3 regions of the Azospirillum agricola genome follow, and region 3 is predicted to be linked to each of the others. Evidence: riboswitches for the same ligand, from Rfam matches in the RefSeq annotation. Region 3 holds a riboswitch; each other region holds the start of a gene.

Region 1 (10,103 bases), on a different contig from region 3:
CCCGTGCACGACTTCGCGACCACGGGGCTGTATGACTTGAGCCTGCTGATCTCCCAGCTTCGCGACCTGTCGGGTCAGCTGTCGCGGGTGGTCACGCGAATCGAAAACGACCCGTCGAACTTCCTGTTCGGCGGAACCCGGCAGGGCGTGGAGGTGCGTGGCAAATGAAGTGTCGGTTTCGCGCGGCGTCGGGCGCCGTCCTCCTCGCCACCCTGGTCGGCCTCGGCGCGCCGGGGCTGACGGGCTGCTCCACCCTGAACCCGACGGCGCCCAAGCTCTACACCCTGACCGCCCGCGCGCCGGCGGACGCCGCCTTGCCCAAGGCCGACTGGCAACTGCTGGTCGAGGCGCCGGCCGCCGCCGCCGGCATCGACACGCCGCGCATCGCGCTGGCCCGGACGCCGACCACGCTCGACTATTTCGCCGACGTGTCCTGGGCCGACCGGGCGCCGCTGATGGTGCAGGGGCTGATCGTCCAGTCCTTCGAGGACAGCGGGCGCATCGTCTCGGTCGGGCGCGACACGGTGGGGCTGCGCTCCGACTTCGTGCTGAAATCGGAGCTGCGCGACTTCCAGGCGGAATACTCCACCCCCGGCGCGGCATCCCCCGACCGCGTGCATGTCCGCCTGTCGGCCAAGCTGGTGGCCATGCCGCGCCGGACCATCGAGGCCGGCGAGACCTTCGAGGCGACGGTGCCGGTGCGCGGCCGCGACTTCACCGACGTCATCGCCGCCTTCGACGAGGCGCTGGGGCAGGTCAGCGGCGCGCTGGTCGGCTGGGCGCTGCGCAGCGGCCTGCGCGCGGGCTCGTGACCCGCGCGCGGCGAAGCCCGTGATGATTCGTCCGGGATCCTTCGAAGCCGCAGGAAAAATCTTGCCAGCGGGCGATATCCGCGTACGTAATAGGGTTGTTTGGCGCACCGGCGGATAGGGCGATGACGGAGCTTGCGGAACTCCCCCGCGAGGCGTTGGAGGCGATGGCCGAGGCCGGACGCGAGGTCCGGCTGTGCCAGCGCGTCCTGGCCAAGACCGGAGACACCGTGGTCGGCGAGCTGCTGCGCGGCCACGGCACGCTGTACGAATGGCGCCACTACCCGCCGGGCGACGTCTACGACGCGGAATACCACGCGCAGTACTATTACCACTGCCACCCGGAGGGTGAGCGTCCGACCGGCGAGCATGGGCATTTCCACACCTTCCTGCGGCCGCACGGCATGCCCTCGGGGGTGAGGCCCGCCCCCCTGCCCGATGTCGAGCCGCCGGACAGCGACAACGACGCGCTGTCGCACCTGATCGGCATCGCCATGGACGTCGCCGGCCAGCCGGTGCGGCTGTTCACCACCAACCGCTGGGTGACCGGAGAGACCTGGTACAAGTCCGCCGACGTGGTCGCCATGCTTGACGGCTTCGTGGTCGACCACGCCCGTCCGTCCTGGCCGGCAAACCGCTGGATCAGCGCCCTGGTGCAGCTTTTCCGCCCGCAGATCGTCGATCTGCTGCACCAGCGCGACAGGGCGATCGCCCGCTGGGCGGAGGACCACCCCGACAGCTACGTCTACGAGGACCGGGGGCTGGAGGTTGCCTCCCAGTGCTTCATCCTGGTCGAGGAACAGATCGCCGAGGTGGAACGGCTGCTGCGCGGCAGCCGGCGGCGTCGGCCGATCCTCCCCGAACCGCCGAGCTTCGTCGAAGCCTCCTGACGCTCCGGCAAAGCAGGCGGCGTTATGTTGAGCAAAGCCCCTCTCCCCTCGCGGGAGAGGGGTTGGGGTGAGGGGGCGCAAATCTTTCGCCTCCGGCGAATCCCCCTCATCCCAACCCGCGCACCCATCGGACGCCTCTGGCGTCCTCCGGGATTCGCCCCGCAGGGGGAGAAGGGCTATCTGCTCCTGAAGGTTGTCGTTTCCTCGCAAATGCGAGATGTGTGAACGCCGTAGCCGCCCAGCGGGGGAGGGTCGGAGTGGGGGAACGTGCGACCACTCCCCCCAGCCCCGTTCAGGCGTCGAAGCGGATCGGGCCGCCGCTGTCGGTCGCTTCCCGCACCGCCAGGGTGGCGCGGAGCGTCTCGGTGGCGTCGGCCCCGCCGACCAGCGGTTCCTCCTCGCCACGGATGACGCGGGCGAAATGGTCGAGCTGCCGGACATAGGGGTTGGCCGGCCGCAGCGGCAGCGCCGTGCGGGTGAAGGGGTCGAGCCAGCCGCGCCCGCCCTCGTAGCGCCACAGCTCCAGCGTCGGCACCGCCAGCGAGCCGTCGGTGCCCGAGAAGAAATGCGTCGGCACGCTCTGGCGGGCGAATTGCGGGCTCTCGCCGGTGGTCATGTCCCAGCTCCAGGGCGTCGCGGCGGCGTCGGACAGGCTGATGGTGGCGAGCGCCCCGCTGCGCATCCGCAGCACCACGGCGGCGGTGTCCTCCACCGGAAAGCCACGGGTCTTGCTGGAGCGCATGGCCTGGAGGCTTTCGATGCCGCCGCACAGGAAACGCAGCGTGTCGATCTCGTGGATCAGGTTGATCAGGATCGGCCCGCCGCCCTCCTGCTTCCGCCACGCGACGTCGAAATAGCCGTCCGGCTTCAGGAAGGTGTAGAGGATCGTCGCCGACACCAGCGCGCCGAGGTCGCCGCGCCCGATCACCTCGCGCGCCGTTTGCAGGATCGGGTTGTGGCGGCGGTGGTGGCCGACCAGCAGCGGCACGCCGGCCCGCTCCGCCGCCGCCGTCAGCCTTTGCGCGTCCTCCACCGTGTCGGCGATCGGCTTCTCGATCAGCACCGGGATGCCGCGCTCGACGCAGGCGAGGCCGATCGGCACATGGGTGGCGTTGGGCGTGGCGACGATCACCCCGTCCGGCCGCCCGGCCTCCAGCAGCGCCCGGTAGTCGGCGTGGTGGGGAACCCCGTGGCGGGCGGCGAGGGCGCCGGCCTCCGCGCTCGGGTCGGCGATGGCGGCCAGCCGGGCGTCCGGCAGTTGGGCCAGGGCGTCGATGTGCGTCTTGCCGATGACTCCGGCGCCGATGACGGCGATGCGCAATGGGGACATGGCGGGGGATTCCGGGTTTCCAAAAGGGGATTTCGAAGGGTGGATGTCGAAGAGGACGCCGGGCGCCGCCGGCTGGGCGCCGCCGGCATTGACAGCATACATAATATCAGTCTACATACTGATAGCATTCTGTCAATATCATCGGCGGAACGCACAATCTGCCAAGCGAAGGAGACGGGATGGCGCCGCGCCTTTCCAGCGTTGAGAAGGCCAACGTCGAGAAGGCCGGCGTCGAAAAGGGAGGACGGCGCCGGCCGCGCGGGTTGCGCTATCGTCATTCACCCGCGCGGGGGTATCACCGCTTCACGAACAATCCCGGCAGGTGCAGTCATGGCCATGGATGACCTCTACGCGAAACCCGGACATCTTCTCCGCCGGGCCCAACAGATATCGACGGCGCTGTTCACGGAGGAATGCGCCGTCCACGACCTGACCTCGGTGCAGTACGCCGCCCTCGTCGCCATCGACGAGAATCCCGGCGTCGACGCCACCCGGCTGTCGGGGCTGATCGCCTTCGACCGCTCGACGCTGGGCGGGGTCATCGAACGGCTGGAGGCGAAGGATCTGATCCACCGCCGACCCAGCCCGGAGGACAAGCGCATCAAGCTGCTCTACCTGTCGCCGGCCGGGCGCGACCTGCTGGTCGCCGTCACCCCGGCGGTCGAGCGGGTGCAGGAACGCATCCTGGAACCGCTGCGCCCGGCCGACCGCAAGACGCTCATCCAGCTCATGATCCAGCTGGTCAACCTGCACAACGACACGCTGCCGTCGTCGCTGCGGCTGGTCGTCGACCGCGAGGCGGCGGCGGAACCGGCCGGGGCGGCGGAGGGCGGGCACCCCGACACCACAACGAACGCCAAACGCGGCAAGACCGCGGCCGGTCGGAAGGTCAAGCCACGATAAGGGGCCCTGACGACCGCGCGGGAGGGAACGGAGACACAAGGAATGGCACAGGAAACCGCGTGGGACGCCGAAGTCGATCTTCTGGTGGCCGGCGCCGGGCCGGGCGGCATGGCCGCCGCCCTGGTCGGCGTCCTGGAGGGACTCGACGTGATGGTCTGCGAGAAGTCCGGGCAGATCGGCGGCACCGCCGCCACCTCGGCCGGGACGCTGTGGATCCCCGGCAACACGCAGAGCCGGCGCGCCGGCTACGACGACAGCCCCGAAAAGGCTGAAACCTACATGGACGCGCTGGTCGGCGGCGCTCCCGCCGACAGCCCGGAGCACGGCAGGGGCCGCGACCTGCGCAGCGTCTATCTGGCGACCGGCCCGACCGCCATCGACTATTACGACACGAAGACCGACGTCACCTTCCTGGCCTGCGGCCGCCACCCGGACTACAAGCCCAACATGGCGGGCGCCGCCATCACCGGCCGGGCCATCGTGCCGGCTCCCTTCGACGGCCGGCTGCTCGGCGAGGATTTCCGGCTGGTCCGCCCGCCGATCGGCGAGTTCATGATCTTCGGCGGCATGATGGTCGGCAAGGACGACATCCCCCGCCTGATCGGCCGCTTCCAGTCGGTGGCGAACTTCACCCACGCGGCCAAGCTGCTCCTGCGCTACCTGTCCGACCGGGTGAAGCACCCGCGCGGCACGCGGATCGTCATGGGCAACGCGCTGGTCGCCCGCCTGTTCTACAGCCTGCGCAAACACAAGGTGCCGGTCCGCCTCGACACCTCCATCCGCGCGATCCTGCGCGAGGACGGACGGGCGGACGGCCGCGTCGTCGGCGCCGTGCTGGACAGCGGCGGCCGGACTCTGCGGGTGCGCGCCCGCAAGGGGGTGGTGCTGGCGACCGGCGGCTTCGCCCACAACAAGGAGTTCCGCAGCGCCTTCATGCCGCAGCCGACGCCCGTCCATTCGCTGGCCTGCGACAGCGACACCGGCGACGGGCTGACGCTGGCGCGCGGCATCGGCGCCCGGATCGACGGCGAGGGGCACCGGGGCGGCGCCTTCTGGACGCCGGTGTCGGTGACGCGCAAGGCGGCGGGGTGGAAGGGGCTGTTCCCGCACCTGTCGCTCGACCGCGCCAAGCCCGGCCTGATCGCGGTGAACGCCGCCGGGCGGCGCTTCGTGAACGAGGGCGCCTCCTACCACGACTTCGTCGAGGCGATGTTCGAATCGCACCGCACGGTGCCGACCATGCCGGCCTGGCTGGTCTGCGACGCCGCCTTCGTCGCCAAGTACGGGCTGGGCGTCGTCCACCCCGGCACGACCAACCTGAAGCCCCACGAGGCGAGCGGCTATCTGACCACCGCCCCGACGCTGGAGGAGCTGGCCCGCAAGATCGGCGTCGACGCCGCCGGGCTGGCGGACAGCGTGCGGCGGCACAACGGCTTCGCGCTGACCGGCAGCGACCTGGATTTCGGCAAGGGCGACACCGAGCTGAACCGCTTCAACGGCGACCCGGCCCACGGCCCCAACCCCTGCCTGAAGCCGATCGAGACCGCCCCCTTCGTCGCCGTCGCCGTCTGGCCGGCGGAGATCGCGTGCAGCGCCGGTTTGGCGACCGACGTCGACGGGCAGGTCCTCGACGAGAACGGGCGGGTGATCGGCGGGCTCTACGCCTGCGGCAACGACATGGCGTCGGTCATGGCCGGCACCTATCCGGGGCCGGGAACCACGCTGGGGCCGGCGCTGGTCTTCGCCTACCGCGTGGCGATGCACGCGGCGGGCCGGAGCGACGCGGCCGGCGGGCTGGGCGCCGGCCGGGACGCCGTGGCGGAGCGGGCGGCGGCGCGCTGAGCGGCGGGGCCCTCCCCACCGTCACGCCGCCCTCCGGCCCCCTCCCCGCGCGGCAGGGGGCCGGAGGGCGCGCCCGGAGAACGGGCTTGCCGAAGCCGCCGTCTGTTCCCAATCTGTCATGATGGGCTCCGTTCGTGTACGGGCGCCCGACCGATGGGAAGGACAGGTGTGCGGTGATCATCGAAAGCGACCTCAAGCTCGACTTCAAGGATGTGCTGATCCGGCCGAAACGCAGCACGCTGCAAAGCCGCAACGACGTGAACGTCAACCGGACCTTCACCTTCCTGCACAACCAGCGCGACTGGACCGGCTTCCCGCTGATCGCCGCCAACATGGACGTCGTCGGCACCATGGCGGTGGCCCGCGCGCTGTCGCGCTTCGGCGCCATGACGGCGCTGCACAAGCATTACCGGGCCGAGGATCTGATCGCCTTCTTCCAGGAACCCGACACCGGCAACGTCTTCTATTCGCTGGGCACCACCGAGGCCGACCACGACAAGTTCCAGGCGGTGAAGGCCAAGGCCCCGGTCGGCAGGATCTGCCTGGACGTCGCCAACGGCTACACCGAGCGCTTCGTCGAGGTGATCGGCCGCATGCGCGACGAGAATCCGGACATCGTCATCATGGCCGGCAACGTCGTCACCGGCGACATGACCGAGGCGCTGCTGCTGGCCGGGGCCGACATCGTCAAGGTCGGCATCGGGCCGGGCTCGGTCTGCACCACCCGCAAGATGACCGGCGTCGGCTATCCCCAGCTTTCCGCCATCATCGAATGCGCCGACGCCGCCCACGGGCTGAAGGGGCAGGTCTGCGGCGACGGCGGCTGCACGGTGCCGGGCGACATCTCCAAGGCCTATGGGGCGGGGGCCGACTTCGTCATGCTCGGCGGCATGCTGGCCGGCCATGACGAGTGCGAGGGCGAGGTCCGCTTCGAGGAGCGCGACGGCCAGCGCGTGCCGGTCGCCATGACCTTCTACGGCATGTCGTCGGACACCGCGATGCACAAGTACGCCGGCGGCGTCGCCTCCTACCGCGCGTCGGAGGGCAAGACGGTCGAGGTCCCCTATCGCGGGCCCATCGAGGGCACGATGCAGGAGATCATGGGCGGCGTGCGCAGCATGATGACCTACATCGGCGCCACCAAGCTGAAGGAGGTGCCCAAGCGCACCACCTTCGTGCGCGTCAGCGCCCAGTTGAACAACATCTTCGGCGGCTGACGGCCCCGGCGATCCGGGACGCTCCGGGACGGGGTTCGCGGCCGGCGGACCCCGTTTCATTTTTTCCGCCGGAACCCGGCGATGCGGCCCAGATCGAGCTTGACCCGCGCCCCGTCGAACGGCTATGTCTCGGCGCCCCGATGGAAGGGTGGCCGAGTGGTTAAAGGCAGCAGACTGTAAATCTGCCCGCGTAAGCGTACACTGGTTCAAATCCAGTCCCTTCCACCATCAGCGCAAGCGCCGGGCCGCCGGATCCCACTCTGTCCGGCCGCCCACGCCCCGGCGCATCGCGCCCACCCTTCACGCCGCACAAAATCCTCGCCATCGCGTCGGCGGCCGTTCCGCGCCCGCGATGCCGCCCCTCCGCGCGGCCGAACGAATCCCTTGACGGGCCCCCGCCCACCACCTACCATATCTAGCGTTATGGTTCCCCACATCATCAAGATGCAGGGCTAAGAGGGAAGCCGGAGAATCGCGCCACGGCGCGTTTCCAGCCGGCGCTGCCCCCGCAACTGTGAGCGGAGAGCGGTTTCGTCGTTTCAGCGTCACTGGTGCCGGCCCCGCTTTTGCCGGGCCGCGCCGGGAAGGCCGGACGGAGCCGCCGTGACCCGCGAGCCAGGAGACCTGCCATGACCGAATGAACGTCCACGGGCGGGGTGTCCGGTGGTGCGCTTGCCCCGTGTGCGCGGCGTTTCCGTCCGCGCCCGCCGCAAGCCGTGCTCCCGCGCCATCCGCCGCACACGACCAAGGGATCACGGATGCCGGCGCTCGCTCAAGACCTCGCCCAGGATTTTGCCGCCCAGGGTTTTTCCCAGGACGTCTCCGCCCAGGACGTCTCCAGCGGCTTCGACCGTCACGGGAACCTGCTGCCGCGAACCCGGCGCACGCCCGAGCGGTCCGGCGGCCGCGCCCCGGCGGAGCGCTGGACGCCGCCCTCCCCCTCCGTCATCCGCATCGACCGCGCCCGCGACGCCCTGCTGACCGGCTTCGGCAAGGCGACGCTGGACGACCGCTACCTGCTGCCGGGCGAGGGCTACCAGGATCTGTTCGCCCGCGTCGCCGCCGCCTACGCCGACGATGCCGCGCACGCCCAGCGCCTCTACGACGCCATCTCGCGCCTGTGGTTCATGCCGGCCACCCCGGTGCTGAGCAACGGCGGCACCACGCGCGGCCTGCCGATCTCCTGCTTCCTCAACGCCGTGCCCGATTCGCTCGACGGAATCGTCGACGTCTGGAACGAGAATGTCCGGCTGGCGTCGAACGGCGGCGGCATCGGCACCTATTGGGGCGGCGTGCGCTCCATCGGCGAGCCGGTGAAGGGCAACGGCAGCACGTCGGGCATCATCCCCTTCATCCGGGTGATGGACAGCCTGACGCTGGCGATCAGCCAGGGCTCGCTGCGGCGCGGCTCGGCCGCCGTCTATCTCGACATCCACCATCCGGAGATCGAGGAGTTCCTGGAGATCCGCAAGGCGTCCGGCGACTTCAACCGCAAGAGCCTGAACCTGCACCACGCGGTGGTCATCACCGACGCCTTCATGCAGGCGGTGCGCGACGACACGCCCTTCCCGCTGGTCAGCCCGAAGACCGGCGCCGTGCTGCGGCACGCCAACGCCCGCCAGGTCTGGCAGAAGATCCTGGAGGCCCGCATGCAGACCGGCGAGCCCTATCTGCTGTTCGGCGACACGGTGAACCGGGCGCTTCCCAGGCACCAGCGCGACCTCGGCCTGCGCGTCACCACCTCCAACCTGTGCAGCGAGATCACGCTGGCGACCGGCAGGGACCATCTCGGCAACGAGCGCACGGCGGTCTGCTGCCTCGCCTCGATGAATCTGGAGACCTGGGACGAGTGGAACCGCGAGGAAGGCCTGGTCGAGGACGTGCTGCGCTTCCTCGACAACGTGCTGACCCGCTTCATCGAGGAAGCGCCGGAGGGCATGGAGAAGGCCGTCTATTCGGCGATGCGCGAGCGCTCGGTGGGGCTGGGGGTGATGGGCTTCCACTCCTTCCTCCAGGCGCGCGGCGTGCCGTTCGAGAGCGCGATGGCGAAGGCGTGGAACCTGCGCTTCTTCCGCAAGCTGCGCCGCGACGCCGACGCCGCCTCGGTCGCGCTGGCCCACGAGCGCGGCCCCTGCCCGGACGCCGCCGAGCGCAACATGATGGTGCGCTTCAGCCACAAGCTGGCCATCGCGCCGACCGCCTCGATCAGCATCATCTGCGGCGGCGCCAGCGCCTGCATCGAACCGATCCCGGCCAACATCTACACCCACAAGACGCTGTCCGGCTCGATGTCGGTGCGCAACCCGCATCTGGAGACGCTGCTGGCCGCCAAGGGCGCCGACCGGCCCGAGGTGTGGCAGTCGATCATCGAGCATGAGGGCTCGGTCCAGCATCTCGACCTGCTGAGCGAGGACGAGAAGGCGGTCTTCCGCACCGCCTTCGAGATCGACCAGCGCTGGATCGTCGAGTTCGCCGCCGACCGCACGCCCTTCGTCTGCCAGAGCCAGTCGATCAACCTCTATCTGCCGGGCGACATCGACAAGTGGGACCTGCACATGCTGCACTGGACCGCCTGGGAGAAGGGCCTGAAGAGCCTCTACTACTGCCGCTCCAAGTCGGTGCAGCGCGCCGCCTTCGCCGGCAAGGACGGGGCCGCCGGCAAGGACGGGGCCGCCGGCAAGGCGGAGGTCATGCAGGCGCCGCGCACCGACTACGAGGAATGCCTCGCCTGCCAGTGAGCCGCCTCCCGTCGGGCCGCCCGCCCGCCCTCCCCGCCATCACGGATCCTCGTCCCATGACCTCGCTTCTCCACCTCGACCCCATGAGCCTGATCGGCACCGGCCGCGTCGGCCTGCTGCAAGGCTCGGCCGCCTACAACGTCGACCGCTACCCCTGGGCCTACGCCTACTGGAAGAAGCAGCAGCAGGTCCATTGGATGGGCGAGGAGGTGCCGCTCGGCGAGGACATCAAGGACTGGACCTCCGACCGCGTCACCGACGGCGAGCGCAACCTGCTGACCCAGATCTTCCGCTTCTTCACCCAGAGCGACGTCGAGGTCAGCGACAACTACCTCAAGCGCTACATGCCGATCTTCCAGCCGCTGGAGGTGCAG
Region 2 (10,103 bases), on a different contig from region 3:
TGCCCTGCCGGCGGATCGCCAGCGCGCCGAAGGCCAGCCCCAGCACGGCGGCGAAGGCTGTGCCGAGCAGCAGCCCGAGCTCCGGCGGCAGGCCCCACACCTTGACCGTGTGGGCGGTGACGTAGGCGGCGCCGCCGAAGAAGGCGGCGTGGCCGAAGCTGAGCAGGCCGGCGTAGCCGATCAGCAGGTTGAAGGCGCAGGCGAACAGCGCGAAGCACAGCACCTTCATCAGGAAGACGGGGTACAGCGTGAAGGGCGCCACCAGCGCGATCAGCAGGCCGGCGCCGAACAGCAGCATGTTGCGCGTCGAGGTCGAGGCCGGAAGGGCGGCGGGAGTCGAGGTCTGGCTTGCGGAGGTCATGATCAACGCTCCCGTCCGAAGAGGCCCGCGGGCTTGATGAGAAGAACGATCGCCATGATGACGAAGACGACGATGTTGGAGGCCTCGGGGTAGAAGACCTTGGTCAGGCCCTCCAGCAGCCCGAGCCCCAGCCCGGTCACGATGGCGCCCATGATCGAGCCCATGCCGCCGATCACCACCACGGCGAAGACGATGATGATCAGGTTCGAGCCCATCAGCGGCGAGACCTGATAGATCGGCGCCGCCAGCACCCCGGCCAGACCGGCCAAGGCGACGCCGAAGCCGTAGGTCAGCGAGACCATCACCGGCACGTTGATGCCGAAGGCCTGGACCAGCGTCGGGTTCTCGGTGGCGGCGCGCAGGTAGGCGCCGAGCTTGGTGCGCTCGATGGCGAACCAGGTGCCGAAGCAGACGATCAACGAGAACACCACGACCCAGCCGCGGTAGGTGGGCAGGAACATGAAGCCGAGGTTGTTGCCGCCCCGCAGCAGGTCGGGGATCGGGTAGGGCTGGCCGGAGACGCCGTACTGGTGGCGGAAGGCGCCCTCGAAGATCAGCGCCAGACCGAAGGTCAGCAGCAGCCCGTACAGGTGGTCGACCTTGTAGAGCCGGCGCAGCATCGTGCGCTCCAGCACCAGCCCGATGGCGCCGACGACGATCGGCGCGACGATCAAGGCCCCCCAGTAGCCGACGCCGACATAGGTCAGCAGCAGCCACGCCACGAAGGCGCCGACCATGTACAAGGCGCCGTGCGCCATGTTGACGACGTTCAACATACCGAAGATCACCGCCAGCCCGAGGCTGAGCAGCGCGTAAAAGGAGCCGTTGATCAGGCCGAGCAGAAGCTGGCCGAACAGCGCCTGGGGTGGCACCCCCAGAAGTTCGAACATGACCGTTCCTCCCCGATGTTCCGTGCTTGACGAGTTCTTTTTGGGTGGCGGCGCGCCGTCGGGCGGACGGGACGCCGCCGGTCCGTCACTTCACCAGCGGACAGCCGCTCTGCGCCGGATCGAGGAAGGCGGTGGCGGCCGGGATGGTCTTCACGACCTCGTAATAGTCCCACGGCCCCTTCGAATCGCCGGGCTTCTTCACGCGCACCAGATACATGTCGTGGAACATGCGGCCGTTGGCGGCGATCTTGCCGTTCTTGGCGAACATATCCTCCACCGGCAGTTCGCGCATCTTGGCGGCGACCTTGTCGGAATCGTCGGTCTTCGCCGCCTCGACCGCCTTCAGGTAATGCTTGACCGCCGAATAGACGCCGGCCTGCACCATGGTCGGCTTCTTGCCGGCCTTGGCCTCGAACTTCTTCGACCAGTCGCGGGTCTGCTCGTCGAGATCCCAGTAGAAGCCCTCGGTGAACATCAGCCCCTGCGCGGCCTGGAGGCCAAGCGCGTGGATGTCGGTGATGAACAGCAGCAACCCGGCGAGGCTCTGGCCGCCCTGGGTGATGCCGAACTCGGCCGCCTGCTTGACGCCGTTGGTGGCGTCGCCGCCGGCGTTGGCGAAGCCGATGACGTCGGCCTTCGACGCCTGCGCCTGCAACAGGAAGGACGAGAAGTCGGCGGTGCCGAGCGGATGGCGGACGGCGCCGACGACCTTGCCGCCCAGCTTGGTCACCATCTTGGTGGTCTCCTCCTCCAGCGACTGGCCGAAGGCGTAGTCGGCGGTGATGAAGTACCAGTTCTTCTTGCCCTGCTCGACCAGCGCGCGGCCGGTGCCGGCGGCCATGGCGTAATTGTCGTAGGCCCATTGGAAGCCGTAGGGGCTGCATTGCGCGCCGGTCAGCGCGGTGGCGCCGGGACCGGACATCAGGAAGATGCGCTTCTTCTCCTTGGTGATCCCCTGCACGGCGAGCGCCGCCGCCGAGTTCGGCACGTCGGCGATGACGTCGACGTTGCCGGTGTCGACCCACTCGCGCGCCTTGCTGGCGGCGATGTCGGCCTTGTTCTGGTGGTCGGCGACGACGATCTCGATGGGCGCGCCGACGACCTTGCCGCCGAACTCCTCCGCCGCCATGCGCGCGGCGATGGCCGAGCCCTCGCCGGCCAGATCGGCGTAGATGCCCGACCGGTCGTTCAGCACGCCGATGCGGACGACGTCGTTCGACACCTGGGCCTGGGCCGCGGTGCCGGCGAGCGTGAGCAGCGCGGTGCCGGCGAGAAGAAGGGTGCGCATGGATGGTCTCTCCCTCTGGATTCTTCTGAGTGTGCGGGCGTGGTTTTGTTGTTCTTGGTGAAGCGCCGGAGCGGCGCCGCCCCTGCCCGGCGGGCAGGAAGCGGCGCCGCTCCGGCCGGCTTGCAAGGGCGGGCGGCCGGACGCCTCGAACGCTGGTTGCCTCACACGCCGAGATAGGTGTGGAGCTTGTCCATGTTGGCGTGGAGCTGGTCGTTGGGGATCATGTCGACGACGTGCCCCTCCTCCATCACGTAATGGCGGTCGGCGATGGTGGCGGCGAAGCGGAAGTTCTGCTCGACCAGCACGATGGTGAAGCCGCGCTGCTTCAAGGCCCGCACCGCCACGCCGATCTGCTCGATGATGACGGGGGCCAGGCCCTCGGTCGGCTCGTCGAGCAGGATCAGGGTGGCGCCGGTGCGCAGGATGCGGGCGATCGCCAGCATCTGCTGCTCGCCGCCCGACAGGCGTGTTCCTTGCGTGCTCCCACGCCCCTTCAGGTTGGGGAACAGCTCGTAAATCTGCTCCACCGTCATCCCGCCGTCCTTGATGACCGGCGGCAGCGTCAGGTTCTCGTCGACGCTGAGCGAGGAGAAGATGCCGCGCTCCTCCGGCACATAGCCGATGCCCAGGCGCGGGATCCGGTGCGGGGCCATGCCGATCAGCTCGGTGCCCTGGAAGCGGATCGAGCCGGTGCGCTTGGCCATGATGCCCATGATGGCGCGCATGGTCGAGGTCTTGCCGGCGCCGTTGCGCCCCAGCAGCGTCACCACCTCGCCCTGGCGCACCTCCAGGCTGACGCCGTGCAGGACGTGGCTCTCGCCGTAGAAGCCGTGCAGGTCGCGGACCTCCAGCATGGCGGTCCCAACCTGGCTGGTCTTGCTCTGCATCCCGTCAGGCATGTCCGGTCCCCATGTACGCTTCCATGACCTGGGCGTTCTTCGACACCACCTCGTAGGGGCCTTCCGCCAGGATCTCGCCGCGCCGCAGCACGGTGATGGTGTCCGACAGATGCGCCACGACCGAGAGGTTGTGCTCGACCATCAGCACGGTGCGGTCGGCGGCGACGCGCTTGATCAGCGCCGCGGTGCCCTCGATGTCCTCGTGCCCCATGCCGGCCAGCGGCTCGTCGAGCAGCATGACCTCCGGGTCGAGGGCGAGCGTGGTGGCGATCTCCAGGGCGCGCTTGCGGCCGTAGGGCAGCTCGGCGGCCAGATGATGCGCCCAGGGGGTGAGGTTGACGTCCTCGATCAGTTGCAGGGCGCGGCCGTGCAGGTCGTGCAGCGAGGATTCCGACTTCCAGAAATGGAAGCTGGTGCCGAGCGGGCGCTGCAAGGCGACGCGGACGTTCTCCAGCACGCTGAGGTGCGGGAAGACGGCCGAGATCTGGAAGGAGCGGACCAGCCCCATCAGCGCGATGTCGGCCGGCCTGGTGCGGGTGATGTCCTTGCCCTTGTAGAGGATCTGGCCGCGCGTCGGCGTCAGGAACTTGGTGAGCAGGTTGAACACCGTGCTCTTGCCGGCGCCGTTCGGGCCGATCAGCGCGTGGATGGTGCCCCGCCTCACTTGCAGGTTCACCTCCTTCACAGCCACGAAGCCCTTGAACTCCTTCGTCAGGCCACGTGCTTCCAGGATGATGTCGTCGGTCATCGGCGGTGCGATCCCCTCCCTGTCGTCCTTGTGGTTCCCGGCCGTTCCCGGTGGGACGTTTCACCGGCCTTCGTAAGCACGAGGCGTGCCAACAAACGGCGTTCGTGACGGAATGCTTGGGTTTCCTGCCTTCCGCTCGCCGGACAGCCATTCGGCCTAATCCGTTTGTCCACGGAAGTGTCGGATTACCAGACACTCTGTCCAACGAACATGCCAAGATTCCCGACACTTCACAAGAGGTTGTCGAAAGACCGAACTGTTGAAAAAGCCAATGGTAACATACCCGTATTGGTTGGTGGCCGACCGCGGGCCAGCGAAACGTGCGCCGCACAACGAAGGGAGATTCGCACGACGGTGCTCCTTGCCGACCTGCCGACCTGCCGACCTTCCCGGCGCACTGGTGGTTTGCGTCATCCCGGCGCTGGCGATTCTTGCGCAACGGGGCCGGAAGAGGCCGCCGACGCGATGACGGCGCCGCGCGTGGTCATGGCAACCGCCTTCCCGACGGTCCACGGCCTGCATCTCCGCCTCGTCGCAAGGACGGGCTGAGCCGCCACGGGCGATCACGCTTGCAAAACCCCACCGCCACTGCGAATGTGGCGAACCGACGGTGCCCCGGCGCCCCCAAGGGGTCGGGGATAATAGGGAATGCGGTTCGGATTCCGTCTTGGGATCCCAAGCCGCGGCTGCCCCCGCAACTGTGTGCGGCGAGTTCCACTTCGAGAAAGCCACTGTCCCTCGGGCCGGGAAGGCGGAAGACGGAACGACGACCCGCGAGCCAGGAAACCTGCCGCCGGATCATGAACACCCTATCCAGCCCCGCCGGGTGTGGCGGGAGAATAAGGACAGCGAGAGCATGAGCACCCCTTCGATCCGGACAGCGTCCGCGCGAAACGCCGCCGCCACCTCGGCCCGCACCGCCGTCGCCGCCTTTGCCGCGATGCTGCTGGGCAGCTTCCTGCTGTACGGCGTCGGCTTCGCGCAGCCGCAGCAGATCCACGACGCGGCCCACGACGCCCGTCACTCCTTCGCCTTCCCCTGCCACTGAGTCCGACTCATGGCTCTGATTCGGCGGCTGTTCACAGCCGCCCTGGTCGCGGGCGTGCTCTCCGGCACGGCCGCTTCCGTCGTTCAGCAGGCGACCACCGTCCCGCTGATCCTGGAAGCCGAGAAGTATGAGGTGGTGACGCCTCCCCCGGCCGCCGCAAGCGCCGCTCCCGCCGCGCAGGACCACGCCGCGCATGGCGCGCCCGTCCGGCAGATCGGCGAGGCCGTCCCCGAATCGGCCGACGAGGCGTTCCAGCGCCTGTGGCTGACGGTCGCCTCCAACCTGCTGACCGGCGTCGGCTACGCGCTGCTGCTCGCCGGCGTCATGCTGCTGATGGGCGAGCGTGTGGACGCGCGGCGCGGCCTGCTGTGGGGCGCCGGCGGCTTCGTCGCCTTCGCTCTGTCGCCCTCCTTCGGCCTGCCGCCCGAACTGCCGGGCATGGCCGGGGCCGATCTGGAGGCCCGCCAGCTCTGGTGGCTGGCGGCGGCGCTTTGCGCCGGCAGCGGCCTGCTCGCCGTCGCCTTCGCTCGCAACCGCGCGCTGGTGGCGGCCGGCGTCGTGCTTGCCGCCCTGCCGCATCTGGTCGGCGCGCCGCACCCCGAATCGCCGGAGGGCGCCTTTCCGCCCGAGCTGGCGGCGCATTTCGTGGCGGTCTCGCTGGGCGGCGCCGCGCTGTTCTGGGCGCTGCTGGGGGCGGTCTGCGGCGCGATGATGAGCCCGATCGTCGCTTCCACCGAAGACGACGACGCGTAGGAAGGACCGCAGCATGTCCGCACCCCTCAAGGCGGCGGCCGGCAAGACGCCGGCCACCGTCATCACCGGCTTTCTCGGCGCCGGCAAGACCACGCTGATCCGTGGCCTGCTGGAGCGCTCCGGGGGCCGCCGCCTCGCGCTGATCATCAACGAGTTCGGCGACGTCGGCATCGACGGCGACATCCTGCGCTCCTGCGGCAACCCGACCTGCACCGAGGACGACGTCATCGAGCTGGCGAACGGCTGCCTGTGCTGCACCGTCGCCGACGATTTCGTCCCGGCCATCGAGAAGCTGCTGGCCCGCCCGGATCCGCCCGAGCACATCGTCATCGAGACCAGCGGCCTCGCCCTGCCCAAGCCGCTGGTCCAGGCCTTCCACTGGCCGGCGATCAAGTCGCGGGTGACGGTGGACGGCGTGATCGCCGTGGTCGACGCCGCCGCCGCCGCCGAGGGGCGTTTCGCGCCCGATCCGGCGGCGCTGGCGGCCCAGCGCGACACCGCCGGCACGGTCGACCACGAAACGCCGATCGAGGAGGTCTTCGAGGACCAGCTGCTCTGCGCCGACCTGATCGTCGTCAACAAGACCGATCTGGTCGGGGCCGACGACCTCGTCCGCGTCGAGGGGATCATCCGCGAGGCGCTGAACCGCGACGCCAAGCTGGTGCGGGCATCGCAGGGGGCGGTCGACCCGCTGGTGCTGCTCGGCGTCGGCGCGGCGGTCGAGGACGACCTCGCCAACCGCCCGAGCCATCACGACGACGAGGACGGCCACGACCACGACGACTTCACCAGCTTCGTCGTCGAGCTGCCGGCGCAGCCCGACCCGGCCGCGCTGGCGAAGACGCTGGAGGAGGCAGCCGGCCTGCACGGCGTGCTGCGGCTGAAGGGCTTCATCGACGTTCCCGGCAAGCCGATGCGCCTGCTGGTGCAGGGAGTCGGCACGCGGGTGCAGACCCATTACGACCGCCTGTGGAAGCCCGGCGAGGAGCGCCGCAGCCGTCTGGTGGTGATCGGCGAGACCGGCCTGGACCGCGACGCCGTGACCCGCGCGATCGCCGGGTAGCGTCCTATCCCTCTCCCCTCCCGGGAGAGGGTGGCCCGCAGGGCCGGGTGAGGGGCGATCGTGCGTGGCGTGCGTCCTGCCACCGATAGCCCCTCACCCTCCCCGCTTCGCGGGCCCCCTCCCTTTCCCGGGGCGGGAGAGGGCATCACGCCTGAACATGTGTGGCAACCGATGCATCTGCTCGCCGCCCGTCAGGACGACCTCGACGCCGGCCCCCAGGCCGAGGATCTGGGGCAGTCGGCGGCCGACCTCGTCGTGCTGTCCTTCTCCGACAGCGACCTGACCGCGCTCGCCGCCGCCTGGCGGGCGAACCGCGACCGCCTGCCGTCGCTGCGGCTGGCGAACCTGAACCGCCTGGGGCATCCCCTGTCGGTCGATCTCTACGCCGATTCGGTCATCGCCGGGGCCAAGCTGGTGGTGCTGCGGCTGCTCGGCGGCAGCGGCTACTGGCGCTACGGGCTGGACCGCGTCGCCGCCGTCTGCCGCGAGCGCGGCGTCGCCCTGGCCGTCCTGCCGGGCGATTCGCGGCCCGATCCCAACCTCGACGGCTTCGGCACCGTTCCGGCCGAGGCCGCGCAGCGGCTGTGGCGCTTCTTCTGCGAGGGCGGGCCGGACAACAACGCCAGCCTGCTCGCCTACGCCGCAACCCTGGCCGGCCGGCCGCTGCCCTGGAGCGAGCCCGCCCCGGTTCCCCGATTCGGCGCCTATGACGGCTGGCGCGAAGTTGTTCTCGACGGTGCCCCGGTGGCGGCGGTGGTGTTCTACCGCTCGCACCTGCTGGCCGGCGATCTGGCGCCGGTGCGGGCGCTGTGCGGGGCGCTGGCCGGGCGCGGCCTCGCACCGCTTCCGCTGTTCGTGTCCAGCCTGAAGGAGCCGGACTGCGCCGCCTGGATGCGCGCCACCCTGACCGCCCGCGACGCGGCGCTGGTCGTCAACACCACCGGATTTTCGGCACGCCGGGAATCCGGTGGGGATGGTTCGCCGCTGGAGGCCAACGGCACGCCGGTGCTCCAGGCCATCCTCTCCACCACGCCGGAGGAGGGGTGGCGCGCCTCGACGCGCGGCCTGACGCCCTCCGACCTTGCCATGAACGTCGTGCTGCCGGAAATGGACGGCCGCATCATCGCCCGCGCCATCGCCTTCAAGGCGGCCGGCGAGCCCGACCCCGACCTACAGTTCGCGGCCCCCGCCCTGCGCCCGCTTCCCGACCGGGTGGACGCCACCGCCGACCTCGCCGCCGCCTGGGTGCGGCTGGCGCGGACTCCGCGCGCCGCACGGCGGATCGCCCTGGTGCTCTCCGACTACCCCGGCCCCGGCGGCGGCATCGGCCACGCGGTCGGGCTCGACAGCCCGGCGAGCGCCGTGGCGATGCTGGCCCGCCTCTCCGTCGAGGGCTACGCCCTGTCCGATCTTCCGGCCGACGGCGCCGCGCTGATGGACACGCTGACCGGCCCGCCCGCCGCGACGCTGAGTCTGGCCGAGTACGACCGGCTCGCCCCCGCGGGCGCGCGGGCGCGCATCGCCGCCGTCTGGGGCGAACCGGACGCCGACCCGGCGCTGCGCGACGGAGCGTTCGCGTTCCGGATCCGGCGCTGCGGCAACGCCCTGGTCGCCGTGCAGCCCAGCCGGGGCCACGGTCCGCTGACCACCGCCCAGCACCACGACCCCGACACGCCGCCCAGCCACGGCTATCTTGCCTTCCACCTCTGGCTCCGTCATGCGGCCGGCATCCACGCCCTTGTGCAGATCGGCGCGCACGGCACGCTGGAATGGCTGCCCGGCAAGGCCGTCGCCCTGTCGTCCGAATGCTGGCCGGAGATCGTCGGCGGCGCCCTGCCGGTGCTCTACCCCTTCATCGTCAACAACCCCGGCGAGGGCGTGCAGGCGCGCCGCCGCTCGGCCGCCGTGCTGATCGGCCACCTCACCCCGCCGCCGGTCGAGGCCGGGCTGCACGGCGACCTCGCCGGGCTGGAGACCGCCATCGACGAGTATTCCCAGGCGACCGCGCTCGACCCGCGCCGGCTCGGCCTGCTGCGCGAGACGATCCTCGATCTGGCGTGGCGGTCGGGGGTGGCGGCGGACTGCAACCTGCGCCCCGACGACGACCCCGAGGCCATCCTCGGCCGGCTCGACGCCCATCTCTGCGACATCAAGGAGATGCAGATCCGCGACGGCCTGCATGTCTTCGGCACCAGCCCGGCGGGCGAGCGGCGCGACCGCCTGACCGCCGCCGTCGCCCGCAACGCCGAGGCCGAAACCGTCGCCCGCGACCTCGATTCCTGCGGCGAGGCCGAGATGCGGGCGCTGCTCGCCGGGCTCGACGGCCGCTTCGTCGCTCCCGGCCCCGGCGGCTCGCCGGCGCGCGGGCGGGCCGACACGCTGCCGACCGGGCGGAACCTCTACGCGCTCGACCCGCGCGGGGTGCCGACGCCGACTGCCTGGACGCTCGGCTGGCAGGCGGCCGACGCGCTGATCACCCGCTACCTCCAGGACCATGGTGACTGGCCGAAGCGACTGGTGGTCGATTGCTGGGGCACGCCGGCCATGCGCACCGGCGGCGACGAGCTGGCGCAGGCGCTGGCCCTGCTCGGCGTGCGCCCGCTGTGGGAGAACGGGTCGGGCCGCGTCACCGGCTACGAGATCATGCCGGCCGGCGTGCTCGGCCGCCCGCGCGTCGACGTGACCCTGCGCATCTCCGGCCTGTTCCGCGACGTGTTCCCCCAGCAGATCACCCTGTTCGACCAGGCGGTGCGCGCCGTTGCCGGGTTGGACGAGGACAAATCCACCAACCCGCTGGCCGCCGCCGCCCGCGCCGAGGCGGAGGCGCTGGCCTCGTCCGGCACCCCGCCCGACGAAGCCAGCCGCTGGGCGACGGCGCGGGTGTTCGGCTCGGCCCCCGGAGTCTACGGCACCGCCCTGCCGGGGATGATCGCGCGCGGCGACTGGACGGCGCGGGCCGATTTCGGCGCCGCCTATCTCGACGGCGGCTGCCACGCCTACGGTGCCGGGCTGGAGGGGGAGCCGCTGCCCGCCCTGTTCCGCCGCCGGGTCGG
Region 3 (10,103 bases):
GGCTGGCCGGCGGCCGCAACGCCATCGACGGCTTCAAGGGCTACAAGCCGCTGTCGCCCGAGGCGGCCCTGGTCGCCGCCCGGCCTTCGTGGTGGGCTGGGAAAACCCGCTCGCGAAATCCCCCGCGTCCCGCTGGTGAAGGGGGTCCGCCGGCCGCCATTCCGTCCCAATGTCCGATCCGAGTCCTTGCGGATGCGTCTGCGACTGACTGTCAGCAGTATTGGATCGAGCTGAAGGCGATAGTCATTCTCAATGACTGCCGATTGAGCCATTGCTTACAATATCGGCAGTCCGGTGATGCGGCGGTTCCTTCGCACCGTCACGGGATGCTGGGCGGTGTGACAAAATGATACTCATTATCATTTTGAAGTTGACGATTGTTATTTGATGTGTATTGAAAATCTCGCGAAGCTGTGTGATGCTCCTTTCCAACGGATATTCGGGAGCATCGACCATGCAAGGAAATCAGGGAGTCATAGACCGGCTCAACAAGCTGCTGACCGGGGAGCTGAGCGCCGCCGACCAGTATCTTGCGCACTCCCGGATGATGGAGAACTGGGGCTTCAAGGCGCTGTACGACCGGATCGCCCACGAGCGCCACGACGAGCTGGAGCACGCCGACAAGCTGATCCGTCGCATCCTGTTCCTGGACGGCACGCCCGACGTCGCCAGCCGCGACCCGCTGCGCATCGGCAAGGACGTGCCGGAGATGCTGCGCAACGACCTGACGCTGGAGTTCGAGGTGGTGGCCGCGCTGAAGGAAGCCATCGCCTATTGCGAGCAGGTCAAGGATTACGACACCCGCCGCATCCTCCTCGACCTTCTCGTCGACACCGAGGAAGACCACGCCCATTGGCTGGAGCAGCAGATCGGCCTGATCGACCGGATGGGCCTGCACAACTATCTGCAATCGTCGGCCGGCACGCCGTCCACCTGAGGAGCAAGGTCATGAAGGGCAACCCCGACGTCATCGGCCAGCTGCAAATCGTCCTCAAGGACCAGCTGACCCTCATCAACCAGTATTTCCTGCACGCCCGCATGCTGAAGAACTGGGGCCTCAAGGGTCTCGGCAAGTGGGAGTACCACGCCTCCATCGAGGTGATGAAGAGCGCCGACGAGGTGATCGAGCGCATCCTCTTCATCGAGGCGATCCCCAACCTCCAGGATCTCGGCAAGCTGCGCATCGGCGAGGACGTGCCGGAGATGCTGGAGGGCGATCTCGGCGCCGAGCGCGACGCGCGCGACCGTCTGGTCGCCGCCATCGCGGTCTGCGAGGAGAAGGCCGATTACGTGTCGCGCGAGGAACTCTCCGAGATTCTCGAGGAGACCGAGGAGCGGATCGACTTCCTGGAGACGCAGATCAGCCTGATCGGCAGCGTCGGTCTGGAGAACTACCTCCAGACGGCGATGGGCGAGATCGGCTGAACGGCGTCCGCCGACGGATGACGGCCTGAGGAAGGGCCGGCGCGGAACGAACGCCGCGCCGGCCTTTTGGCGTCCGGCCTACGGGCCGCAGGGAGGGCAGGCGGCTTCCAGCAGGGCCTCGTCCTCGCAGCGTTCCTCGAAGCGCCGGATGAGCCCGTCGCGCAGGACCCAGCGATGCTCGGTGGTGACCTCCACCGGCTTTCCGGTGGCGTTGTTGACGGCTTCGACCCGGTTGCGGGCGACGATCCGGCCGTCCTCCTCGCCGATGGTCCGCATGTCGTGCCGGGTGATGGTCCAGTCCCGCGCCAGCCCCTCGAAATAGCGGCGCACCCCGCCCGGCCCGTGGAAGATGCCGGAGAAGGAGGCCAGGGCCGGAGAGCGGTGCCCGGACACCCATTCGACGTCGGGTGCCAGCCGCTCGAACAGCGGGGCGATGTCGCCGACGCTGTAGCGCCGGTAGAGGTCCCGGAGCAGGTCGATGTCGGTCTGTGCCATCCTCGTGCCTCGCTGCGACGGTGAAGCCCCATCCTACGGCCGGGTGGCCGCTCTTGCGTAGGCAATTTTTCCGGGAAAAAGGAAAAGCCGAGCCTTCGTTTTCCGGCCCGCCCGCCTCCGGTTTCCCGCCTCCGGTCCGCGCCGGGCGCGTCAGTGATCGGACGGGGCCGCGTCCGGGCCGGGCTCGGGCCGGTCGAAGCGGGCGCTCCACTCGGCCAGCCGGGGAGCGGAGGCGCCCATGGCCGCAACCTGCCGCAGGGTGGCGCGCACCGTCATGCGCTGGAAGCGGTCGAGCTCCGACTCGGCGGCGGGTGGCTCGCCGCGGTCCAGCCGGCCGCGGATGTCGCGCTTGAACGCCGTCAGGGACGGATCGCCCCAGTGCTCCAGCAGGGTCTGGAAGGCGGCGTGGCGGGCCGCGTCGAAGGGGATCGGCCGGCCCGTCGGATCCTTCAGCGGGTGCGGCGGGAAGAGATGCAGGCAGGGCGTCCAGCCCTCGGGAATCGGCGCGGTCGCCGCGTGGGTGCGGCGGGCCGCCAGCAGCCGGGGCAGGACGTGGGTGTGCGGCCCTTCCGGACTGCGGCCGTCGGGGGGCGGGATCGGCTGGCTCACCTCGATCCGGCCGAAGCGGCAGACGAAGATCCGCTCGGGGCTGAGCGCCGGCCACGCGTCGCGCAGCGGGCTGTCCGGGTCGAACATCGGCAGGCCGGCTCCGGCGCGGATCCGCTCGATCACACGGGGATCGGCGGAGCGCACGCAGGCGTCGGTCTGCGGCAGGTCGAGCCCGAGGTCGAACAGGATCGCCTCGCGGTCCTTCGGGTCGATGGCGTCGCTGTCCGGCCCCAGCTCGGTCACCACGCGGCGGCCGGCCATGGCGCAGGCGCCGGCGGGCAGGCAGAGGGCGACCGACTGGCTCCAGCCGGTGCCGGCGGCGGTTTCGAAGGCGAAGGGGCGCAGGGCGGGATCGAGCCGGATCCGCAGGCCGCCGCGCGCCGTGCGCGCCTCCAGCACCATGGCGCCGCCGGCGTCGCGCTCGCCGAGCCGCACCGTTTCGCCGGGGTCGCGCATGAACTCGGCGACGGCGCCGAAGGAGCCGAGGCTCCAGGCGGTGTCCGGGTCGCCGACGGCATGGCGCAGCAGGGCGGCCAGTCCGGACGGGCCGGGATGGGGAAGGGCGTCGGTCATGATGGGGGCGTGTCCTTCGGGGATGCGGAGGAAAGGGCGGTCCAGGGCAGCAGGAAGGGCTGGCCGTCGACCGCGCCGCGATGCACGGCGATGCCGTAGGAGTCGCGCAGGCGCTCGTCGGTGAGGACGGCGGCGGGCGGGCCGTCGGCGCGGACGGCGCCGTCGGCCAGCAGGATCAGCCGGTCGCAGAAGCGGGCGGCCAGCGCCAGGTCGTGGAGCACCGCGACCACCCCGGTGCCGGCCCGCGCGGCGTCGCGCAGCAGGGCCATCGTCTCCAGCTGGTGGCGCGGGTCGAGGGCGGCGACCGGCTCGTCGGCCAGCAGCAGGGACGCCTCGGTGGCGAGCGTGCGCGCCAGCAGCACCCGCAGACGCTCGCCGCCCGACAGGGTGCCGACGATCCGGTGGCGCAGGGACAGCGTGCCGGTGGTCGTCAGCGCGCGCTCCACCGCCGTCCGGTCGGCGGTGGTGACGCCCCCCAGGGCGCCCCGGTGGGGCAGGCGGCCGAGCATCACCAGCGCCTCGGCGCGCAGCGGCCAATGCACCGGCCCGTCCTGCGCCAGATAGGCGATGCGGCGGGCCAGCGCGCGGCGGCCGATCCGGGCGGCGCTCTCGCCGTCGAAGGTCACGCTCCCGGCGGCCGGCGGGGCGAGGCCGGCGAGGATGCGCAGCAGCGTCGTCTTGCCCGCTCCGTTCGGGCCGATCAGCCCGGTGAAGCGGCCGGCCTCGATGCCGAGCGTCACCCCGGACAGGATGCCGCGTCCGCCGGCGGCCGCCGCGACGGCGGTGGCGTCGATGCGCATCACGCCTCCTCGCGGCGCAGCCGCCAGATCAGGGCGATCAGGAAGGGCGCGCCGATCAGCGCGGTGACGACACCCAGCTTCAGCTCCGGCCGGGTCGGCAGCAGGCGCACGGCGATGTCGGCGGCCAGCGTCAGCGAGGCCCCCGCCAGCCCGCTGACCAGCAGCAGCCGGCCCGGCCGCGCGCCGACCAGCGGGCGCAGCAGGTGCGGCGCCACCAGCCCGACGAAGCCGACGGCGCCCGTCACCGACACGGCGCTGCCGACCGCCAGCGCCGCCCCGGCGATCAGCCGCATCCGCAGCGCCGCGAGGTCGAAGCCGAGGCTGCGCGCGGTGTCCTCCCCCAGCGTCAGGGCGTCGAGCGCGCGGGCGGCCGACAGGGTCAGCGCCCAGCCGGCCAGCATCGGCGGCAGCACCAGCCGGAGCTGGTCGGTGCCGCGGTCGGCCAGCGAGCCCATCAGCCAGAAGACGATCTCCAGCGCCGCGTAGGGGTTGGGGGCGAGGTTGAGCGCCAGCGCGGTCAGCGACCCGGCGAGGCTGTTGATGGCGATGCCGCCGATGACCAGGGTCGTGGTCCCGGCGCCGCGCGCCGCCATGATGTTCAGCAGCAGCGCCGCCGCCGCCGCGCCGGCCATGCCGCCGAGCGGCAGCGCCAGCGCCAGGGTCGCCGACAGCCCGCTGTAGAAGACGATCACGGCGCCCAGGGCGGCGGCGCTCGACACCCCGACGAGGCCCGGCTCGGCCAGCGGGTTGCGCAGCCAGCCCTGCATCGCCGCCCCGGTCAGGCCGAGGCTGAAGCCGACCAGCAGCCCGAGCGCCGCGCGCGGCAGCCGCAGCTCGGCCAGCACCAGGGCCGGCAGGGTGGCGCGGCCGTCCAGAAGGTCGCCGAACGCGGCGCCGAGGTCGAAGGGGACATAGCCGATGACGACGGAGGCCAGCCCCAGCGCCGCCGCCAGCAGCGCCAGCCCGGCGACCAGGGCCGGGTAGGGGACGCGCTCGTCCAGGGGAAGGGGGGCGGGGTGGAGGCTTTCGCTCATTGTGCTCATGGCGCGGGTTCCCGGGCGGCGGCCAGCAGTTCGGCGGCGTCGGCGATCTGCGGTCCGGCGCAGGTCCACAGCCGCGAGGGCAGGGCGACCGTGCGGACGCGCGTCGCCAGCGCCTCGACCGCCGGGTGATGCAGCATCGCGTGGGCCAGCGAGGGCGGCGCGTCGGGGGCGGCGTCGACGATCAGCCGCTCGGCGCCGCCGAGGATGATGGCCTCCAGCGGCAGGGCGCCCTGGCTGCCCAGCGGCAGGCGGTCGGCGAGGTTGTCGAGCCCGACGCGGGTCATCAGCGCGTCGACCAGCGAGCCGGAGCCGGCGACGAAGCCGTTCGGCCGCAGCACCACCGCCGTCGGGCGCCGCTCCGGCGCCGCTGTTGCCATGCGCCGCTCCGGCGCCGCTGTTTCCGTGCGCCGTTCCGGCGGCGCCGTTGTTGTGCGCCGCTCCGGCGCCGTGGCGGCCAGCGCGTCGAGGCGGGCGGTCATGCCGGCGACCAGCTCCTCGCCGCGCTCCGGCTCGCCGACCGCCTGGGCCACCATGCGGATCTGCCCGGCCACCCCCTCGACCGTCTGCGGGACGTCCAATTCCAGCAATGGAATGTCGAGCCGCCTCAGCAGCCCGACCGCCGTGCGCGTGGTGTATCGGCCGGCGAGCACCAGATCGGGGCGCAGCGGCACGACCTCCTCCGCCAGCCCACGGTTGACCGGGACGGCGGCGGCCAGCGCCGCCACGGTGGAGCCGCGCGGGTCGCGCGCCAGCCATGTCACCGAGGCGACGCGCTCCGGCCCGACCAGCCGCAGCAGCAGCTCGTCGGCGCAGAGGTTCAGCGAGACGATGCGCTGCGGCTTGCCCCGCGGCGCGTCGCCGCCGGCCAGCGCCGGCCCGCCCGCGAGGGGCAGGACGGCGGCGGCCAGCCCGAGAAGAAGCGGCAGCCTCACAGCGACAGCCGCAGCCCGACATAGCCGGCGCGGCCGGGGGCGCCGTAGGTCCAGACCTCCTCGTAATGGCGGTTGAACAGGTTCTCGACACGGCCGAAGAGGTCGACCTGTTCGGTCAGCCTGTAGGAGCCCGCCAGATTGACCAGCGTGTAGGGCGCCAGATGGACGACCTGCCGGTTGTAGGCGGCGTCGTAGGCCCAGTCGCTGGCCCGCCCGTTGTGGACGATGCCGAGGTTCGCGCTGGCGCGGTCGTCGAGGAAGCGGTAGTTGACGTTCAGGCTGGCGAGCTGCCTGGGCCGGCGCACCAGCTCGGTCCCCGTGGAATCCTCGCCGTCGGTCAGGGTGTAGGAGCCGCGCAGCACCAGCTTGTCGACCGGCTCGACCGACAGCCCCAGCTCGACGCCGCGCACCCGCGATTCGCCGGGCATGTTGACCGAGGTCCGTCCGGTTCCGGTGATCAGGTCGCGGATGCGCTGGTTGAAGTAGGTGGCATCCAGCGACGCCCGCCTGCCCCAAAGCGGCTGGTCGAAGCCGGCGTCCCAACCGCGCGCCTTCTCCGGCTTCAGGTCCGGGTTGCCGGCGTAGGTGGCGGTGTAGCCGTACAGCTCGAACAGGGTCGGGTTCTTCACCCCGGTGCCGTAGGAGGCGCGCAGCTTGGTGCCGGTGGCGTCGATCAGGTACGCGGCGGTCGTGCGCCAGGTGGTGGCGTCGCGGAACAGGTCGTTGTCGTCGTGGCGGACGCTGCCGGTCAGGGTCAGCCGCTCGAACAGGCCGAGCTTGTACTGGCCGACCAGCCCGGTGGAGCCGATCGAGCGGTCGAAGTTGGAAAAGCTGCTCTTGCTGATCGCCTTCTCGTCCTCATGCTCGACGGCGGCGGTCAGCACATGCTCGGCCGGACCGCCGGTCAGCGTCAGGTTGGTCTGGTAGTCGAGCTTGGTCTTGCGGCCCTCGTAGGAGCTGGTGACGGTCTTGGCGGCGTTGCGGTAGTCGCGCTGCTGGTTGCCGTGGGAGACGCCGGCGATGTGTTCCCAGCGCCCGTCGAAGAAGGCGACCTTGCCCTGGAGCCGGCCGAAATACTGCTCGCCGCTGGTGTCGGTGCCGCTGTCCACGGCGCCGCGTCCGCCGACGAAATCGTCGGTGTCGGCGCGGAAGCGGGTGTAGCGGCCGACCACGCCGATCTCGCTGTTGCCGGTCGGACGCAGGGCGACGTTGCCGGCCAGCGTGCCGTTGCGGTAGCCGTCCTTCTCGGGATTGCCGCGCCGCCTGTCGGCGACCGAGACGCCGTCGCTGAGCACCCCCTGGCCGCTGAGGGCCGCGTCGTAGCGCTCGTTCCCGGCGGCGACCGAGGCGCGTCCGGCCAGCGTGCCGAAGGAGCCGCCCTCCACCGCCGCCTTGGCCGAGAGCGGCCCCTGTCCGCGCTTGGTGACGATGTTGATGACGCCGCCGACCGCGTCGGAACCGTAGAGCGCGCTCTGCGGCCCGCGCAGCACCTCGACCCGCTCGACGTCGCCGGCCAGCAGGTTGGCGAAGTCGTATTCGGAGCCGGAGGACGGGTCGTTCATCTCGATCCCGTCGACGATGACCAGGGTTTGGTTGCCTTCCGATCCACGGATGCGGACCTGGGTCAGCGTGCCGACCGGGCCGGTGCGGTTGACGGCGACGCCCGGCACCTCGCGGAGCACGTCGGACAGGAGACGGGTCTGGCGCTGTTCCAGCTCCTCGCCGGTGAGGACGGTCAGGGCGCTGCCGGTCTCGGCGGCCGGGGTGGGGACGCGGTTGGCCGTCACCGACAGCGCCGGCAGGGCCACACTGGTGCTTTGGGTGGCGGTGCCTTGCGCCAAAGCGGAAAGGGGAAGGAAAGCGCCGCCGAACAGGATGGCGAGCGGCAGCGTCCGGGTGGGACGCGGAACGAAGGCGGGCATGGGGACCTCGGGCGGGACGCCGGTGGCACGTCACCGCGAACAGAGTCCCATCGAATCCCCGCGCAGACGGAGGCCCGACTGACGACCTCCGGTGCACCCCGCCCGAACGCGTTCGCGTGTGACCACGACTGACGGCAGGTCTCCTGGCTCGCGGGTTCTCGTCGTTCCGTCGCCTTCCCAGGATTCGCGATCCCAGTGGCGTGATGACGGACGACTCGCCGCTCACAGTTGCGGGGGCAGCCTCGGCATGAAAGCGGTCGCGGCGCCTCGCGGCGCAGACCGGACTCCCGACCGTGTTCCCTTTTCAGCCCTTGCGGGCAACCGTCGGGGAGGGACCGTAGGGGGTGGTCGCGAACGGGTCAACCCTTTTGAGGGGGGGCGGCTTCCGCGCGCGCCCCCCTCCGGCCGGTTTCAGGCGGCGACACTGCCCTGCGGCAAGCGGTCGAGCAGGGCGGTGATGCGGGCGCGGGTCGCCGCGTCCAGGCGGAACTGGAACCGGGTCCGCCCGTCCACCGCTCCCGCGATGCGGGCGTTCACCGTCGCCCCGCCGTCGATGGACAGCTCGACGGCGGTGCCGTCCGGGATGGCGAGCACCTGCTCGATCGCCGCGCCGCCGAGCGACAGGTCGTGGGTGCGGCATCGGATCTCCTGTCCGGCCACGCTTATGCGGATCGGCAGCTCCACGACGTAGCGGATGAAGGCGCGCCGCTCCCCGGCGTGCGACACCGCCGACAGGAAGTTCTCCACCTCGCCGCGCAGCGTCTCGGCCTGCCGCGACAGGTCGCTGGCCGCCGCCAGCACCTGCTCGGCCGCCGCCCCGGTCACCGTCGCCGTCTCGCTGACGTTGCCGATGTTGGACGACACCTCGCGGGTGCCGGTGAAGGCCTGGGTGACGTTGACCGCGATGTCCTGGGTCGCCGCCCCCTGCTGGCCGACGGCGTCGGCCATGGCGCCGGCGGCGGTGTTGACCTCCGAGATGATGCGGGCGATGCCGGTGACGATGGCGGCGGCCTCGCGCGAGGCCTCCTGCACCGAGGCGACCTGGGTGCTGACCTGCTCGGTGGCCTTGGCCGTCTGGCTGGCGAGGTTCTTCACCTCCGAGGCGACCACCGCGAAGCCCTTGCCGGCCTCCCCGGCGCGGGCCGCCTCGATGGTCGCGTTCAAGGCCAGAAGGTTGGTCTGGCTGGCGATGTCGTTGATCAGGCTGACCACCGCGCCGATCCGCTCGCCGGCCTCAGACAGGCTGCCGACGATGGCGCTCGCCCGGTTGGCCTCCTCCACCGCCTGCCGCGCGGTGGTCGAGGACAGGTCGATGTGGCGGGAGATCTCGGCGCCGGTGGCGGCCAGCTCCTCGGCGGCGGCGGCCACGGTCTGCACGTTGGCGGCGGCCTGCTCGGCGGCCGACGCCACCGCGGTGGAGCGCTCGCTGGTTTCCGCCGCCGCGCCGCTCATCGACTGGGCGGTGGCGTGCAGCTCGGTCGAGGCCGTGGCGAGCGAGCGCAGCATGCCGCTGACGCTGCGGTTGAAGTCCTGGGTCAGCTGGTCCATGGCGGTCTGGCGGCGCTCCTTGGCGGCCGTCTCGGCCTGCTGTTGGGCCTCCAGCTTCTGGCGCTCCAGCGCGTGTTCCTTGAAGACGCCGACGGCTCCCGCCATGGCGCCGATCTCGTCGCGGCGGTCGAGGCCGGGGATGGCGGTCTGGAGATGCCCGTCGGCAAGCCCGCGCATCGCCGTCGTGATCGCCTGGAGCGGGCTGGTGATGCTGCGGCCGACCAGCACGGCGACGACGGCGCTGACCAGCACGGCGCCCACCACCGTGACGGCGAGCCAGATGAGGGCTTGCAGCACGATCTCGGCGGCCAGCGGCGCCAGCGCGTCCTGCTGGGCCTTGGTGGTGCGGGCGAGGTCGCCGACGAGGGCGGCGATCTCCGGGCCGATGGCGCCCAGCACGTCGACGACGATCCTGTTGCGGTCGGCGACCGCCTTGTCGAGCGCCGCGACGGCGGCGAGCAGGGCCTTGGCGTCGGCGGCCAGCGCCGGGGCCGCCGTATCGGCCAGGGCGGGGAGGGTGGCGAACTCCTGGGCGGGGGCGCCGTGCGGCTTCTTCTCCAATTCGACCAGGAAGAGGGCGGCGACGCCGCGCAGCCGCTCGATCTCGGTGACGAGGCGGACGGCGTCCAGCACGCGGGCGTGGTTGCCTTCGGCCTCGGCCTTGGCGGCGGCCGCCCGCGCCTCGCGGGTCAGGCGGTCGGCCAGGGTCTTGGCCTCGGCGTAGGCGGCGTTGCCGGCGTCCTGGAAGGTGACCGA

Evidence for each region. A riboswitch is a leader RNA that binds a small molecule or an ion and turns the genes downstream of it on or off. The one in region 3 is predicted to bind cobalamin.
Region 1: it holds a riboswitch for cobalamin, as region 3 does, so the genes downstream of both, JN22_RS03045 (ribonucleoside-diphosphate reductase subunit alpha) here and JN22_RS12435 (TonB-dependent receptor plug domain-containing protein) in region 3, are expected to answer to the same signal.
Region 2: it holds a riboswitch for cobalamin, as region 3 does, so the genes downstream of both, JN22_RS04225 (CbtB domain-containing protein) here and JN22_RS12435 (TonB-dependent receptor plug domain-containing protein) in region 3, are expected to answer to the same signal.

What each region holds. Positions count from the first base shown of each region.
Region 1 is NZ_JAIFZR010000002.1:41,365-51,467, reverse strand. Features, by position in the region: gene JN22_RS03085 (MlaD family protein) at 1-168, shown strand, start outside; gene JN22_RS03080 (ABC-type transport auxiliary lipoprotein family protein) at 165-812, shown strand; gene JN22_RS03075 (DUF6969 family protein) at 935-1,699, shown strand; gene JN22_RS03070 (Gfo/Idh/MocA family protein) at 1,992-3,029, opposite strand; gene JN22_RS03065 (MarR family winged helix-turn-helix transcriptional regulator) at 3,360-3,932, shown strand; gene JN22_RS03060 (FAD-binding protein) at 3,975-5,774, shown strand; gene JN22_RS03055 (GMP reductase) at 5,948-6,991, shown strand; tRNA gene JN22_RS03050 (tRNA-Tyr) at 7,134-7,219, shown strand; cobalamin riboswitch at 7,399-7,637, shown strand; gene JN22_RS03045 (ribonucleoside-diphosphate reductase subunit alpha) at 7,750-9,729, shown strand; gene JN22_RS03040 (ribonucleotide-diphosphate reductase subunit beta) at 9,786-10,103, shown strand, end outside.
Region 2 is NZ_JAIFZR010000002.1:299,380-309,482, forward strand. Features, by position in the region: gene JN22_RS04200 (branched-chain amino acid ABC transporter permease) at 1-298, opposite strand, end outside; gene JN22_RS04205 (branched-chain amino acid ABC transporter permease) at 364-1,251, opposite strand; gene JN22_RS04210 (ABC transporter substrate-binding protein) at 1,337-2,539, opposite strand; gene JN22_RS04215 (ABC transporter ATP-binding protein) at 2,701-3,438, opposite strand; gene JN22_RS04220 (ABC transporter ATP-binding protein) at 3,431-4,186, opposite strand; cobalamin riboswitch at 4,778-4,995, shown strand; gene JN22_RS04225 (CbtB domain-containing protein) at 5,043-5,234, shown strand; gene JN22_RS04230 (CbtA family protein) at 5,244-5,987, shown strand; gene cobW (cobalamin biosynthesis protein CobW) at 6,001-7,050, shown strand; gene cobN (cobaltochelatase subunit CobN) at 7,222-10,103, shown strand, end outside.
Region 3 is NZ_JAIFZR010000004.1:794,368-804,470, reverse strand. Features, by position in the region: gene JN22_RS12475 (hypothetical protein) at 1-350, shown strand, start outside; gene bfr (bacterioferritin) at 455-937, shown strand; gene bfr (bacterioferritin) at 949-1,425, shown strand; gene JN22_RS12460 (nuclear transport factor 2 family protein) at 1,504-1,920, opposite strand; gene JN22_RS12455 (DUF6925 family protein) at 2,071-3,102, opposite strand; gene JN22_RS12450 (ABC transporter ATP-binding protein) at 3,099-3,902, opposite strand; gene JN22_RS12445 (FecCD family ABC transporter permease) at 3,902-4,936, opposite strand; gene JN22_RS12440 (ABC transporter substrate-binding protein) at 4,942-5,877, opposite strand; gene JN22_RS12435 (TonB-dependent receptor plug domain-containing protein) at 5,874-7,799, opposite strand; cobalamin riboswitch at 7,916-8,140, opposite strand; gene JN22_RS12430 (methyl-accepting chemotaxis protein) at 8,211-10,103, opposite strand, start outside.